Regions from separate parts of the Actinoplanes sp. NPDC051633 genome, predicted to be linked through region 1. Evidence: riboswitches for the same ligand, from Rfam matches in the RefSeq annotation. Region 1 holds a riboswitch; the other holds the start of a gene.
What was found. A riboswitch is a leader RNA that binds a small molecule or an ion and turns the genes downstream of it on or off. The one in region 1 is predicted to bind cobalamin.
Positions count from the first base shown of each region.

Region 2: it holds a riboswitch for cobalamin, as region 1 does, so the genes downstream of both, AB0M20_RS05280 (ABC transporter substrate-binding protein) here and AB0M20_RS10010 (VWA domain-containing protein) in region 1, are expected to answer to the same signal.

Region 1 covers NZ_JBFAZH010000118.1:2,689-10,179, forward strand. Annotated here, with positions in the region: gene AB0M20_RS10000 (hypothetical protein) at 1-1,150, shown strand, start outside; gene AB0M20_RS10005 (gluconokinase) at 1,160-2,722, shown strand; cobalamin riboswitch at 2,734-2,865, shown strand; gene AB0M20_RS10010 (VWA domain-containing protein) at 2,900-4,849, shown strand; gene cobO (cob(I)yrinic acid a,c-diamide adenosyltransferase) at 4,849-5,436, shown strand; gene AB0M20_RS10020 (cobyrinate a,c-diamide synthase) at 5,430-6,791, shown strand; partial or broken gene AB0M20_RS10025 (bifunctional polysaccharide deacetylase/glycosyltransferase family 2 protein) at 6,784-7,491, opposite strand, start outside.
Region 2 covers NZ_JBFAZH010000049.1:7,863-15,353, reverse strand. Annotated here, with positions in the region: partial or broken gene AB0M20_RS05300 (ABC transporter permease) at 1-505, shown strand, start outside; gene AB0M20_RS05295 (VOC family protein) at 557-1,318, shown strand; gene AB0M20_RS05290 (ABC transporter ATP-binding protein) at 1,325-2,098, opposite strand; gene AB0M20_RS05285 (iron ABC transporter permease) at 2,151-3,209, opposite strand; gene AB0M20_RS05280 (ABC transporter substrate-binding protein) at 3,206-4,135, opposite strand; cobalamin riboswitch at 4,230-4,353, opposite strand; gene AB0M20_RS05275 (helix-turn-helix domain-containing protein) at 4,384-4,854, shown strand; gene AB0M20_RS05270 (PIN domain-containing protein) at 4,864-5,412, shown strand; gene AB0M20_RS05265 (hypothetical protein) at 5,347-5,997, opposite strand; gene AB0M20_RS05260 (WHG domain-containing protein) at 5,994-6,548, opposite strand; gene AB0M20_RS05255 (M14 family metallopeptidase) at 6,609-7,491, opposite strand, start outside.

The DNA of each region.
Region 1 (7,491 bases):
CCTCGACGCGCCGCCCGACCTGCTCGATCGGGTCCGGGCCGGCGGCCGCCGCCGGGTGGTCCGCCGCCGCACCCTCCTCGGCGCCGGCCTGGCCGTCGCCGCCGGCGGGTCGGTGGCCGGCGCCCGGCTCCTGCGCAACGGCGGGCCGGAGGTCATGCCGGTCTCCAACCGGCTGGACCGCCCCACCCGCGGCGACCTGGCCGGCGACGAGGACTATCTGCGCCGGGTCCGGGCCGCCTGGCGGCAGCACAACGGCGACGAACTCCGCTTCGTGGGCGAGCCGCACGTCACCTGGGCCGGGCGTACGCCGGCCGGTCCGGTCGCGCTGGTCGCGCAGCGCCTGCCACCGCGTGTCGTCTCCCCGGTCGGGCAGGTCGAGTTCGGGCTGACCGGGTTCGTCGGGACGGTCGACGGCCGGCCGGCGGCGGGGGTGACGGAGCAGATGCTGACTGAGGCGGCGAACAGCCCGGCGTTCCTGGCCGGGCCCCGGCGCGATGTGCTGGTTGTGGTCGACGACGACCGGCCGGTCAGCTACTCGTCCGCGGTCCGATGGGACGACCAGGGACGGGCCGTGCGCACCTTCCGGCCGTTGGCCTTCACGAACGGCGCCTCGGTCAGCACCGTGCCCGCGCAGAGCGACGGCCTGTCGATCGGGCTGCGCTCCGGCGACGAAGGGGTCGGCCTGATCAACATGGGTGAGGTCCGCTGGACGCCGATGCCGACGCTGGTCCGGACGCTGGGCGGCGCCTCGAGCGACTGGGACGTCGTGGCCATGGACGGGTACGAGGACCGGTACGGCTATCCGACCCCACCGCTGGTCCGCGAGTGGCGGATCGCCGGCGCCTCGCCGGACGGGCGCCCGTTCGTGGTGCAGACCCTCGTGACCGGGCGGACCGTGCGTACCTTCGCCTTCGTGACCCCGCAGCCGGTCCTGATCGGCGTCGCGGAGTCGCCGAAACGCCTGGAGGTGCGCCTGCCGGCCGGTCTGGGCTGGGTGGTCGCCGAGGAGGGCGCGAGCATCGCCTATCGGGTCGGCGCCGGCGACTGGATCCCGGTGACGGGCGACGCCGCCCTGCTGCCGCCGGCCGCGACCCAGTGGCGGGTCACCCGCGGCGGCGCGCGACCAGCGGTGGTGCGGCTGCCCGACTAACCTCGGCGCATGGACGTCGTGATCGCGATCGACACCGGGACCACCGCCACCAAGGGCGTCGCCGCCGGGCTCGACGGCGAGCTGTGCGCGCACACCAGCGTGCATTACCCCCTGTCCGTGCCCGGCCCGGGCCGCGCGGAGCTGGACGCCGACCAGCTGCTGGCGGCCGCGGTGGAGGCGCTGGCCGAGATCGCCAAGCAGTGCCGCGACCGTGGTGACCGCGTGGCGGCGGTCAGCCTCAGCGCCTTCCTGCACGGCCTGGTGCCGATGGACGCCGCCGGGAAGCCGCTCGGGCCGCTGGTCACCTGGGCGGACGGCCGGGCCGCCCGGCAGAGCGAGAAGCTCGCCGACCGGGCCAAGGCGCTGCAGGCCCGCACCGGCACCCCGGTGCACCCGATGTCCCCCCTGACCAAGCTCGCGTGGTGGCGGGAGAACGACCCGTCGACGCTGCGGGACACCCCGCGCTGGGGCGGTGTCAAGGAGGTCGTGCTGGCCGGGCTGACCGGCGAGTTCCTCCTGGACCTGTCGGTGGCGTCGGCGACCGGCCTCTACGACATCCACGAGCGGCGCTGGGACGACGAGGCGCTCGACATCGCCGGCGTGCGGGCCGGCCAGCTCGCCGAGGTGGTGCCGACCACACTCGCCCGGACGCTCAAGCCGGAGATCGCCGACGCGACCGGCCTTCCCCGGGACACCCCGCTGATCGTCGGCGCCGGCGACGGCCCGCTCGCCAACCTGGGCGTCGGCGCGACCCCGGCCGGTGTCGCGGCGGTCTCGCTGGGCACCAGCGGGGCCCTGCGCACGGTCGTCGACCGGCCCACCTCGGACGAGGCGGGACGGCTGTTCTGCTACGCGCTCACCGAGGACCGCTGGGTGATCGGCGGCGCGGTGAACAACGCCGGGTCGGTGATCCGCTGGGCCGGGCAGAGCTTCGCCGCCGGGTTCGCCCGGCCGGGCGCCGAGGGCGAGGACGCGGACGAGATCGACGCGGCGCTGTTGACCGAGGCGCAGACCGCGCCGCCCGGCAGTGGGGGCCTGCTGTGCCTGCCGTACCTGCTGGGGGAGCGGGCGCCGTGGTGGCGGTCCGGGATGCGTGGGGCGTACCTCGGCCTGCGGCGCGAGCACGGCCGGCCGCACCTCGTCCGGGCAGCGGTCGAGGGCGTGTGCCAGCAGCTCGCGCTGGTCCGTGACTCGCTCGAGGTGGCGGGCCCGGTCACCGAGGTCCGTGCCACCGGTGGGGCGGTCGCCTCCGATCTGTGGGTGGGCGTGCTGGCCGCCGCGCTGGACCTGCCGGTGTCGATCGCGGACACCCCGGAGGGCACTGGGCTGGGCGCGGTTCTGCTCGGCTGGCACGCGCTCGGCGAACTGCCCGACCTCGACCAGGCGGCGGCGCTGGTGGACATCGCGGAGCCGACCGTGCCGGATCCGGAGAACGCCGCCCTCTACAAGCGGCTGCGACCGCTGATCGAGCAGTCCGCGCTGGCCGTGGCCGACCTGGTGGCCGAGTTGGACAAGATCGCACCGGAGCCGTTGCCGGACACCGAGGAGGCGGTCTCGAACGCGTCACATTGACGGCGTGACCGTCCGTCGGGTTGAGTGGCGGTCGAGCGGTCGCGGAGGAACCCGGTGCGAGTCCGGGACGGTCCCGCCACTGTGATCGGGCCCCTTGCCGGGCCCGGGAGTCAGGAACTCCGGCCGCTCTGACATTCCGCCATGCGGGCGTGGACACCCGCCGGAAGGGGATCGTTCGTGCAGCCGCCATACCCGTTCTCGGCCGTCGTCGGCCTCGACGACCTGCGCCTGGCCCTGCTGCTCACCGCGGTGTCACCCGCCGTCGGCGGGGTCCTGGTGCGGGGTGAGAAAGGCACCGCGAAGAGCACGGTGGTGCGTGCGCTGGCCGGGCTGCTGCCCGAGGTCGAGGTGGTGCGTGGGTGCCGCTTCGCGTGCGATCCCGGTACGCCCGACGCGGACTGCCCCGACGGCCCGCACGACGCCGCCGCCCCGCACGGGCCGCGTCCCGCCACCCTGGTCGAGCTGCCGGTCGGCGCCACCGAGGACCGCGTCGTCGGCACCCTCGACATCCAGCGCGCCCTGGCCGACGGGGTGAAGGCGTACGAGCCGGGCCTGCTGGCCGCCGCGCATCGGGGCGCGCTCTACGTCGACGAGGTCAACCTGCTGCCCGACCATCTGGTCGACCTGCTGCTGGACGCGGCGGCGATGGGCCGGGCGCACGTCGAGCGCGACGGTGTCTCGGTCAAGCACGCGGCCCGCTTCCTGCTGGTCGGCACGATGAACCCGGAGGAGGGCGAGCCGCGGCCGCAGCTGGTCGACCGATTCGGGCTGGTGGTGACGGTGGCCGCGCCGCGCGATCCGGGGCAGCGGGCCGAGGTGGTGCGGCGTCGCCTGGCCTACGAGGCCGACCCCGCGGCTTTCGCTTCCCGCTTCGCCTCCGCGGACGCCGCGCTCGCGGAGCGGATCGCCGCCGCCCGCACCGCGGTGTCGTCGGTGGCGCTGCCGGACGCGGAGCTGGACCGGATCGCCAAGATCTGCCTGGCGTACGGGGTGGACGGCATGCGCGCCGACATCGTGGTGGCCCGGTGCGCGGTGGCGCTGGCGGCGTGGCACGGCCGGGCGACCGTGACCGCCGACGACATCCAGGACGCCGCCCGGCTGGCCCTGCCGCACCGGCGCCGCAAGGATCCGCTCGACCCGCCCGGCAGCGACGAGCAGCGCCTGCAGGACGCGCTGGACGCGGCCGGTCAGGACGATGACGACGACCCACCGCCCCCGCCGCCCCCGCCGCCGGGCGAGCCGGATCCCACACCGCCACCACCATCGTCGCCACCGACGCCGCCGGGCGGCGAGACCGATTCCGCGCCGCCGCCGCCGGTCGAGTCGGGTGCGGACGAGCCCGGCGCGGGCGAGCGGCCGAAGCAGGCCGTGGGCGCCGAGTCGCTCGCCGCCGCCGGGCAGGCGTACCGGCCGCGGACTCTCCGGATCGCCAAGCGTGGCGCCGCCGGGCACGCCGGGCGGCGGTCGCCGTCGCTGGCGCGGCGCGGCCGGGTCGCCGGCTCCCGCGAGCCGCGCGGCAAGCTGGCCGGCGCGCCCCACCTGCCCGCCACCCTGCGCGCCGCCATCCACCGCGGCTCCCGCACGGTCGACCCGCGTGACCTCCGCGAGGCCGTGCACGTCGGCCGCGAGGCGAATCTGGTGCTCTTCGTGGTGGACGCCTCGGGCTCGATGGCCGCCCGCAAGCGGATGGCCGTGGTCAAGACCGCGGTGCTGTCCCTGCTGCGCGACGCCTACCACCGGCGGGACCGGGTCGGGATGATCACGTTCCGGGGCCGGACGGCCGACGAGGTGCTGGCGCCCACGTCCAGCCATGAGGTCGGCGTGCTGCGGCTGGCGACGCTGCGCACGGGTGGGCGTACCCCTCTGGCTCTGGGTCTGACGGCCGCCGCCAACACCATCGCGACCGAACGACGGCGCGATCCCCGCCGCCGGCCGCTGTTGATCGTCGTGACCGACGGCCGGGCCACCAACGGGCCGGACCCCGCGACGGTCGCGCCGCGCCTGGCGGGCGTCCCGGCGGTGGTGGTCGACTGCGAGTCCGGGCCGGTGCGGCTGGGCCTGGCCCGCCGCCTGGCCGCCGTCCTCGGCGCCGACCTGGTCCCCCTGGAAGCCCTGGAGGCCGCCTGATGCCGCAGGGGAGGGTCGAGGTCGTGCCCGACGACGGGCTGACCACGCGGCAGCGACGCCGGCAGGCCGTGCTGGCCGTCCACACCGGACACGGCAAGGGCAAGTCGACGGCCGCGTTCGGGATGGCGTTGCGGGCCTGGAGCGCGGGCTGGGACATCGGAGTGTTCCAGTTCGTCAAGAGTCCCAAGTGGAGGGTTGGCGAGGAGACGGCGCTCAAGGCGCTCGGCGAGCGGATCACCTGGCACAAGATGGGCGAGGGCTGGTCCTGGATCCAGCGGCCCGGCACCGAACGCGACCACGCCGTCGAGGCGGCCGAGGGCTGGGCGCAGATCAAGCGGGACCTGGCCGCGCAGACGCACTCGTTCTATGTGCTCGACGAGTTCACGTACCCGATGAAGTGGGGCTGGGTCGACGTCGCGGACGTCGTCGGGACCCTGGCCGCGCGCCCCGGCACCCAGCATGTGGTGATCACCGGCCGCGACGCGCACCCCGACCTGATCGCGGCGGCCGACCTGGTCACCGAGATGACCAAGGTCAAGCATCCGATGGACGCCGGCCGCAAGGGACAGCAGGGCATCGAGTGGTGAGCGTCCCGCGGGTGGTGATCGCGGCGCCCGCGTCGGGGCACGGCAAGACGACCGTGGCGACCGGGCTGCTGGCGGCCTTCGCCGCGCGCGGCCTGACCGTGGCGCCGTTCAAGGTCGGGCCCGACTACATCGACCCCGGCTACCACGCCCTCGCCGCGAACCGGCCGGGCCGCAACCTCGACCCGGTGCTGTGCGGGGAGGAGCTGATCGGGCCGCTGTTCGCGCACGGGTCGGCGGGTGCGGACCTGGCCGTGGTCGAGGGCGTGATGGGGCTGTACGACGGGCGTACCGGCGCGGGGGAGACCGGCTCGACGGCGCAGGTGGCCGCGCTGCTCGACGCGCCGGTGATCCTGGTCGTGGACGCCGCCGCGCAGGGCCGGTCGGTGGCGGCGCTGGTGCACGGCTTCCGCAGCTTCGGCAACGCGCGGATCGCCGGGGTGATCCTCAACCGGGTCGGCTCCGACCGGCACGAGGGCATCCTGCGCGACGCGTGCGAGGAGGTCGGCACGCCGGTGCTGGGCGCGCTGCGCCGGGCGGACGCGGTTGCGGCGCCCTCGCGGCACCTCGGCCTGGTCCCGGCCGCCGAGCGGCGCGACGAGGCCCTCGCATCCGTGGCCGCGCTGTCGTCGCTGGTGGCCGCGTCGGTTGATCTGGAGGCGGTGCTGGCGGTGGCCCGGTCCGCGCCGCCCTTGGCGGCGACGCCGTGGAGCCCGTCGGCCGCGGAGCCGGTGCCGGGCCGTCCGGTGGTCGCCCTCGCGGGCGGTCCGGCCTTCTCCTTCGCGTACGCGGAAACGGCCGAGCTCCTCGCCGGCGCGGGCGCCGACGTCGTGACCGTGGATCCCTTGCGTGACACGGCCCTCCCGCCGAACACCCGGGCGCTGGTGGTCGGCGGCGGCTTCCCCGAGGTGTACGCGTCGGAGCTGTCCGCCAACCTCTCCCTGCAGAAGGACGTCGCCCGCCTCACCGGCCCGATCGTCGCCGAGTGCGCCGGCCTGCTCTGGCTCTGCCACACCCTCGACGGCGCGCCGATGTGCGGGGTGCTCGACGCCGACGCGTCGATGACCCCGACGCTGACCCTCGGCTACCGCGACGCGGTGGCACTCACCGACAGCCCCCTCGCTCCGGCCGGCACCCGCGTCACCGGCCACGAGTTCCACCGCACCACGGTGCACCCGCGCTCGGGCCTGCTGCTGTCCCCGGCGGGCGGCGCGGCGTGGGCGTGGCGGGGCGCGGACCCGGAGGGTTTCGCCACCCCGGCCCTGCACGCCTCCTACCTGCACCTGCACTGGGCCGGAAACCCGGCCATGGCCCGCCGCGTGGTGGCCGCGGCCGGCGCTCGACGTAGCCTCAGTTGACCGGCCGGCGGGCGTCGGCGCGCGGTGCCGGACGGGCCCGCGCACGGCCCTGTCTCGGCTGTGCCGGTGGGGTGATCACGAGGCCGCCGGGCACCGTCGGCGCGTTCCACGGAGTCCGGTCGCGCGGGGGCAGGTCGCGTGGGGGCGCGTCGAAGTGCACGGGTCGCCTCGGCGGAACGGTCGGGAGCGCCGGTAGCTCCGATGCGGTCGCGTCGGCGTGCGCGGACGCGGCGCCGATCCGGATCATGCGGTGCCACCGCAACCGGCCGCCGCCGAGGGCCATGACGGTGGCCTGGACGACGACCAGGTACATCAGCTGGCGGTACACGAACTGCTGCAGCGGCAGACTCCACAGTGGGCGATAGGACTCGCGGTCGAGGCGCAGGGCGTATCCGGCGGTGATCACCTGCAGTGCGGTGAAGCCGAGCCAGACGGCCGCGACCTCCGCCGGTCGCCGGAAGAAGAGCCCGTGGATTGCGTAGATGTCGACCATGGGCGCGGTGAGCGGCAGCAGCACCTGGAACAGCAGCAGATAGCCGAGGCCGCGGCGGCCCAGCCGTCCGGCGGCGCCGCGCTGCACCACGGCCCGGCGGTGCTTCCACATCGCCTGCATCGTGCCGTAGCACCAGCGGTACCGCTGCCGCCACAGCTGCCGCAGCGACGCCGGCGCCTCCGTCCAGGCGATCGCCGCGGGTTCGTA
Region 2 (7,491 bases), on a different contig from region 1:
GCCGTGGGATCCGTTCACCCGCTCGTTGCCGGCCGGGCCGCTGCCCAGGTTCCTCGGGCGCATCCTGGCCGGCGTGGTCCTGATGACGATCTCGCTGGTCCCGGTCGTGGTCATCGCGGCGCTGTTCACCGCGGCGACCATCAGCCTCATCGGGTTCTTCGTCGCCCTCGCCGCCACGATCGTGATCGCGATCCCGTTCACGCTGATGGGCCTGGCCATCGGATACTCGCTGCCGGCCAAGGCCGCGATCGTCGTGGCGCAGGTGCTGTTCATCCCGCTGGCGTTCGGCGGCGGCCTGATGACTCCGCCCGGCGCGGCACCGGGTTTCGTCGAGACCATCGCTCCGTACCTGCCGTCGGGTGCGGCGGCTCGTCTCATGTGGGCGGCTGCGGTCGATTTCCCGATCAACGCGTCGAGTGTCGCAGCGCTGGTGGGTTGGACGATCGGCTTCGCGGCCTTGGCCGTATGGGCCTATCGACGCGACGAAGGTCGGCGGTTCAGCTAGAAGTTCGACAGTTAAGACCGCCGAAAGGAGGTCCGATGCGACCATGCGGGCATGACCGCACCGACCCCTGGCCTGCCGATCTGGGTGGACCTCGGGACCGCTGACGTCGAGGATGCCCAGCGGTTCTACACCTCGCTCTTCGAGTGGACCGCGCACGTCTCGGGTGACGACTACGGCGGCTACACGATCTTCAACCTGGACGGGCGGCCGGTCGCCGGGGCGGGACCGCTGTTCGGTGAGGGCCAGCCGACGGCCTGGAGCACGTACTTCTCCACCGACGACGTGGACGCGTCGGCGGAGCGGGTCAAGGCGGCGGGCGGCAAGGTGCTGGTGCCGCCGTTCGATGTGATGGAGCAGGGCCGGATGGCGGCGTGCCTGGATCCGCTGGGCGCGCCGTTCTCGCTGTGGCAGTCCGGGACGATGGTCGGCGCCGAGGTCGTGGACGTGCCGGGCGCGCTGACCTGGAGCGAGCTGACCACGCGCGATGCCGAGGGAGCGGCCGCCTTCTACGGCGAGATCTTCGGCTGGGTAGCCCGGCCGACGGATGCGCCCGGCCTGCCGTACGTGGTGTGGGAGCTGGACGGCCGCATGATCGGCGGGATGCAGCCGATGGTGGGCAACGCGTGGCCGGCCGACCTGGCGCCGCACTGGATGTTGTATTTCGCGGTCCGGCACTGCGACGAGACGGCCGAGCTGGCGCGCTCGCTGGGCGGCAGGGTGACACAGCCGCCGACGAACTTCGCGCTGGGCCGCTACGCCGTCCTGCAGGATCCGCAGGGCGGCACGTTCTCCATCCTCGAGGGCAACTCGTAGCCTCGGTCAGCCGGTGTGCCTCTCGCGCACCGGGACCACCAGCGGACCGTGCTCGCCGGCGATCACCTTGACCCTGACCCGGTAGTGCTTGGCCAGCAGTTCCTCGGTCAGCACCTCCCGGGGTGCGCCGGCCGCGACCACGATCCCGTCGTCGAGCAGCACCATCCGGTCCGCATACTCCCCCGCGATGGACAAATCGTGCATCGTGGACAGTACCGTCAGGCCGCGCTCGCCGCGGAGCCGGTCGATGAGGTCGAGCACCTCCTGCTGATGCCCGATGTCGAGCGCACTCGTCGGCTCGTCCAGCAACAGGATCCGTCCACCCTGAGCGAGCGCCCGCGCCAAGAAGACCCGCTGCCGCTCCCCGCCGGAGAGCGTGTCCAGCCGCCGGCCCGCGAAGCTCTCCAAATCCAGCGCGGCCAGCACCTCGTCCACAACGGACAAATCGGATGCCGACTCCCGGCCCAGCGGCGGGATGTAGGGCGTTCGTCCCAGCAGCACGTAGTCGATCACCCGCATCCCCGGCGGCACCACAGGTTGCTGCATGACGGTCGCGACGGTCCTGGCCCGATCGCGGCGGCTCAGCGCCGCGACATCAACCCCGTCAAGTTCGACATTCCCGGTGTACGCGACCAGCCCGCCGACGGCCCGCAGGACGGTCGACTTGCCGGCGCCGTTGGGGCCGATGATGGTGACCCACTCCCCGTCCGAGACGTCGAGATCGACACCGCGGACGACCGGCACGCCACCGAGCCGCACCCCGAGCCCGCGCACCGCGATCACGACGCCGCTCCGGCCCGCTCGCACAGCCTGTGGACAGCGGCCGCGGGCTTCACGGCGCGACGGCCCTGTTCGTCCTCAGGACCAGGACGAAGAACGGCGCTCCGAAGAACGCCGTCACCACGCCGATCGGCAGCTCCGCCTCGCCGGCCACCGTGCGCGCCACCACGTCCGTCAAGGCCAGGAACGCACCGCCGAAAAGCACCGACAGCGGCAGCAGGATCCGATAACTGGCCCCCGCCAGCAGGCGCAGCGTGTGCGGCACGATGATCCCCACGAACCCGATCAGGCCGGACACCGACACCGCCGCCGCCGTGCCCAGCGAGGCGGCCACCAGCAGCAGATAGCGGCTGCGCTGCGGGTGCAGGCCCAGGCTGGCGGCTTCTTCGTCGCCGACCGTGAGGACGTCCAGCTCCCGCCGCTGCGACAGCACGATCAAGCCCGTGATCAGCGCGTACGGAAGGATCAGCAGCACATCGTGCCAGCCGGCGGTCGCCAGCCGGCCGAGCAACCAGCTGTAGACCTGGCGCAGGGTGTCGACCTGCTGCTGCATCAGGTAGGTCTGCGCCGCCGCCAGGAAGGCCGACACCGCCACCCCGGCCAGGATCAGCGTCGCCGGGGTGCGCCCGCGCCCACCCGTCGCGCCGAGCACCCAGGTCAGCGCCACCGCGATCAGCGCGCCCAGGAAGGCGGCCAGCGGCACGCCGATCGGCAGGTTCGCGGTCGCGTCGCCGGTCGCAGCGCGCGTGGCGATCACCGCGGTGACGCCCAGGCCCGCGCCGGCCGCCACCCCGAGCAGGTGGGGGTCGGCGAGCGGGTTGCGGAAGACACCCTGGTACGCGGCGCCGGCCAGCGCAAGCATCGCGCCGACGAGCAGCCCCAGCACGACGCGGGGTAGACGCAGCTGGGTGATGATCGCGACCTCTCGCTCCGAGAGGCCGCTGTGTACGCGTACCCCCGGGATGAGGTTGAGGAGCTCGGCCGCGACGTCGGCCGGCGGCAGCCCCACCGAGCCGAACGAAACGCCCGCGATCAGCGCGATCAGCACCGCGACCACGCCGGCCACGAGCCACCCGGGTCGCAGCCCGGACGGCCCGCGCCGGGATGTCACGCCGGGACCTTGGCCACCGCGTCCGCGACGGCCTGCACCAGGTCGACCACTCGCGGCCCCCAGCGTGACGCGATGTCGTCGTCCAGCGCGATGACCTGTCCGGTCCGCACCGCGGTGATCTGCGACCAGCCGGTGCGCGCCTTCACCGTCGCCGCCGACTGCGCGCAGCACTTGCTGTCGGCGAGGAAGATCATGTCCGGGTTGGCCTTGACCAGCGCCTCCTGCGACAGCTGGGGGTAGCCGTTCTTGCTGCCGTCTGCGTCGGCCGGGTCCGCGACGTTGACCAGGCCGAACTTGCCGAACACCGACCCGATGAAGGTCTTGGACGTGACCGTGAACAGTGTCGGGTCGAGCTCGTAGTAGTAGCTGAGCGCCTTGTCGCGCTTCGGCACCCCGGCCACGATCTTGTCGATGTCGGCCTTCATGCGGCCGGTCAGCGCGGTCGCCTCGTCCTGGTGCCCGGTCAGCGTGCCGAGCTGCCCGATCTCGCTGTAGGTCTCGTCCAGCGACTTGGCCGACGGCGTCTGGAACGTCGGGATCTTGAGCTTGGTGAGCTGGTCGACGATCTTGTTGAGGTCGTCGGAGAGCACCACGAGGTCGGGGTTCTTCGCGGCGATGGCCTCGGCGTTCGGCTTGAAGCCGGACAGGTCTGTGCGGGGCGCGTCGGCCGGGTAGTTCGACTGGTCGTCGACGGCGGTGACCTGCGGTCCCGCGCCGATGGCGAAGAGCATCTCGGTCGCCGTCGGGGTGAGCGAGATGATCCGCTCGGGCCGTTTGTCCAAGGTCAGAGATCCGACCGTGACGGGGTACGCGGCACTGGCGCTGGGCGCCGGGCCGGTGGCCCCGCCGTCGTCGTCACCACCGGCGCACCCTGCGAGCAAAAGGGTGGCGGCGGCGATCACCGTGGTCAGCAGACGTCTGTTCATGCTTCCTCCTGTCGGCCGGGCTTGTGGTGCTTCGCCGACAGGGCAAGGTGCTGGAGAACGTCCCGTCCGCGAGGCGCCCCTCCCCGAGAGCGCTGGTTCGCGACCGGCATCCAGGCGACCTGGCTAGACCCCTCATCCGGGGGCATCACAGTTGCGGGACAGCGCCGGTTTCCCACCGGCTTCGCTGAGACGCGGTCCCCAGAACGCTAGCACTTTCGTTTTGTTCGAATAGCGCTACGCTGGTGGTCATGGGTATGGGCACGAAAGAGCGGACGGTCTTTCCACCGGAGGATCTCTCCGACCTGAATCGACTGGCGCGCGAGCTGGCCGGGCCCGGCGGCCGCGCCGGAGCTCGGCTGATCGGTCCGGACGGTTCCGAGCTCGTGCTGCCCGACGAGCTTCACGAGCTGTTGCGGCTGGTGGTCGACTCCCTGTCCCAGGGGATGGCGATCACGCTCGCGCCGCACAACACCATGCTGACCACTCAGGAGGCCGCCGATCTGCTCGGTGTTTCCCGGCCGACGCTGGTGCGCCTGCTGACCGAGGGCTTCATTCCGTACACGAGGCGCGGCCGGCACCGGCGCCTGCTCCTTGCCGACGTGGTCGATTATCAGAGCCGCACCCGCAGCGAGCGGCGGTCGGCGCTGGACGAGATGACCGCAGACGCCGAGGACATGGGCCTGTACGGCGCCACCACAACCCCAGAGGCCACGAGATAACCCGACACGATGGCCTTTCCAGCGTTCCTCGACACCTGCGTTCTATACCCCGCCTACCTTTGCGACACGCTGTTGCGTCTCGCAGAGCAGGAAGCCTTCCGCCCACTTTGGTCCGCCGACGTGATGGCCGAGCTGCGGCGCAACTTGACGAAGCGCGGTTTGCCCGCGGGGCCCGTCGACCGTCGGATACGCCTGATGACCGATGCGTTCCCGGACGCGATGGTCCAGGGATACGAGTCGCTGATCGATCGGATGACCAACGACGTCAAAGATCGGCACGTCCTGGCGGCGGCCACCCGCGCGAACGCTGAGGTCATCGTCACCTTCAACATGTCGGACTTCGGCGCGGAAGCGCTGAAACCCTTCGACGTGGAGGCTGTGCATCCCGACGATTTCCTCCTCGACCAGCTCGACCTCTACCCCGCCCGGACCGTACGTGCGCTGATCGCCCAAGCCGCCGCGCACCGGCGTGAGCCGAAGACCGTGCCCGGTCTATTGGCGTTGCTCGACCGGACCGGACTGCCGCGATTCGCGGCCGAGGCTCGCCGACACCTGTAGAGAGCGCCACCAGGTTGTCGCCAGCAGCCAGCAGCCGACGGCCAGGAGGACCCCGTGCGCGATGCGGGCCGCGGGCCCCAGGTAGAACTGCGGGATGAACAGGGCGAGGCCCACACCGAAGAGCACGCCCGCCCAGCGCGGCAGCACGCCTGAGCGCCACACCGCCACCGCTGTGAGAACTCCGCTCGCCGCCAGCAACGCCAGGCCGGCCGCGAAGGTCGTCGCCGCCACCGGGCCGTACCGGACGTCGTCGGCCAGGGCGACCAGGTCCGCAGTGGAGGACAGCGCCGCGCCGTGCAGGCCGAAGTCCTCCGCGCCGTAGTACGGCAGCGTCAGGCCCGCGCCGATCCAGCCGGTCAGGAGCGCCGCCGTGGTCAGCCTGCCCGGCACCACCCGGCGCAGGGCGAGCAGAGCCAGCGGCACCGCGATGAAGCCGAGCATCGCGAAGAAGTGCGATGCCACCCACGCGTCCGAGCCCATCGACGCCTGCGCGCCCGCCTGGGTCGTCTCGTCGTTCCACGGCCGCACCGCCGGGTAGAGCAGGAACATCACCCCGGCGAAGGCCAATGCGATCACCCCGCTCATCGCAGGCTCCGCAGGACCATGTCGACGAGCATCTCGTACGACTCGTCGACGTCCTCGGGCTGGCCGAAGCCGCCGCCGGCCTCGAGGCTTGCGAAGCCGTGCGCCGCGGCCCGCATCCGCCGGATCGCGTGCGTGGCCGCCGACTCGGTCAGCCCGTAGCCGCGCACCACCGCGATGAACACGTCCAGCAGGTCGCCGGCCGCTCGCGCCAGCTGAGGGGAGCCGCGCAGCGGGTCGAGCGGGGCGAGCGCATATCGTCCGGGGTTCGCCAGCACGTACGCCCGGTAGGCCCGCAGCAACGCGGCGACGGCCTCGTCGCCGCTGCGGCCCATCACCTCGCCGGCGAACAACGTGGTGACCTGTTTGATCACCTGCTCGGCCATCAGCTCACGAAGGTCGGCGAGGCTGCCCACGTGCTTGTAGAGCGACGGCGCGGCCACCCCGGCCCGGTCGGCGACGGCGGCCAGGCTGAGCGCCTCGACGCCCTTCTCGTCCACGAGCGCCAGCGCGACGTCGACGACGGCGGCGCGGGAAAGTCCTGCCCTAGGCATGAAAACTACCTGTCATAGCCCTAAAGCTACGACAGGTAGCTTTGCAACGCAAGCGATGAATCAGCAGTACGTGGATTCCTTGCCGATGACCTTGTACGGGCAGTCGGCCGCCTCGGCGAGCAGCAGCGCCGCGGTCCGGTTGCGGCTGGTCTCCCGCGCGATGACGCTGGCCGGCGGATAGAACCCGCCGCCCGAGGACGACCGCGGATACATCTCGAAGGTGTAGGCGAAGATCTTGTGCGTGCCCCACAGCCAGTCGAGCAGGTCGCCGTCGGTGATGTAGAGATCGCTCGACTGCTCCGGGGTGTAGTTGTTCGTCGCGGCCATCGAACGGCCCAGCGTCGCGAACGTGTTGTTCTGGTCCGCGTTCATGCCCGTCGTGGTGTTCGCGGTCGTGTGCCCGAAGGGCCAGAGGACCAGTTCCGAGTACGTGTGGAAGTCCATCGCCGCCTTGATCTGCTGCACCCCGCCGACGACGCGGCTGTTCACGAAGTCCCGCACCACCCGGGTCTCCGGCGCGGAGAAGGCCGCGGTGCCGCGGTAGGTGTCGGAGCCGGTGTTGCCCGACGAGCCACCGCAGCAGCCCCACCTGTAGCCATAGTTGCGGTTCAGGTCGGTGCCGACGTTGCGGGACGAGCCGTTGGGCTGCCGGTTCTTGCGCCACGAGCGGTAGCTGCCGGTGGCGATGTCGTACTCGGAGCCGTCCGGATTCACCGCGGGGATGATCCAGATCTCGCGTGAGTCCACGGTGGACCGGACGCGGGAGTCGGTCGCGTACTTCGAGGTGAACTCGTTGAGCAGGTAGAGGGTCATCTCGGCGGTGAGGTGCTCGCGCGCGTGGTGCTGCGCGTCGTAGAGGACCTCGGGCTCGCTCTCGTCGGTGGCCACATTGTCGGAGATCTTCACCGCGACGATGGCACGTCCCTCGTAGGACGTCCCGATG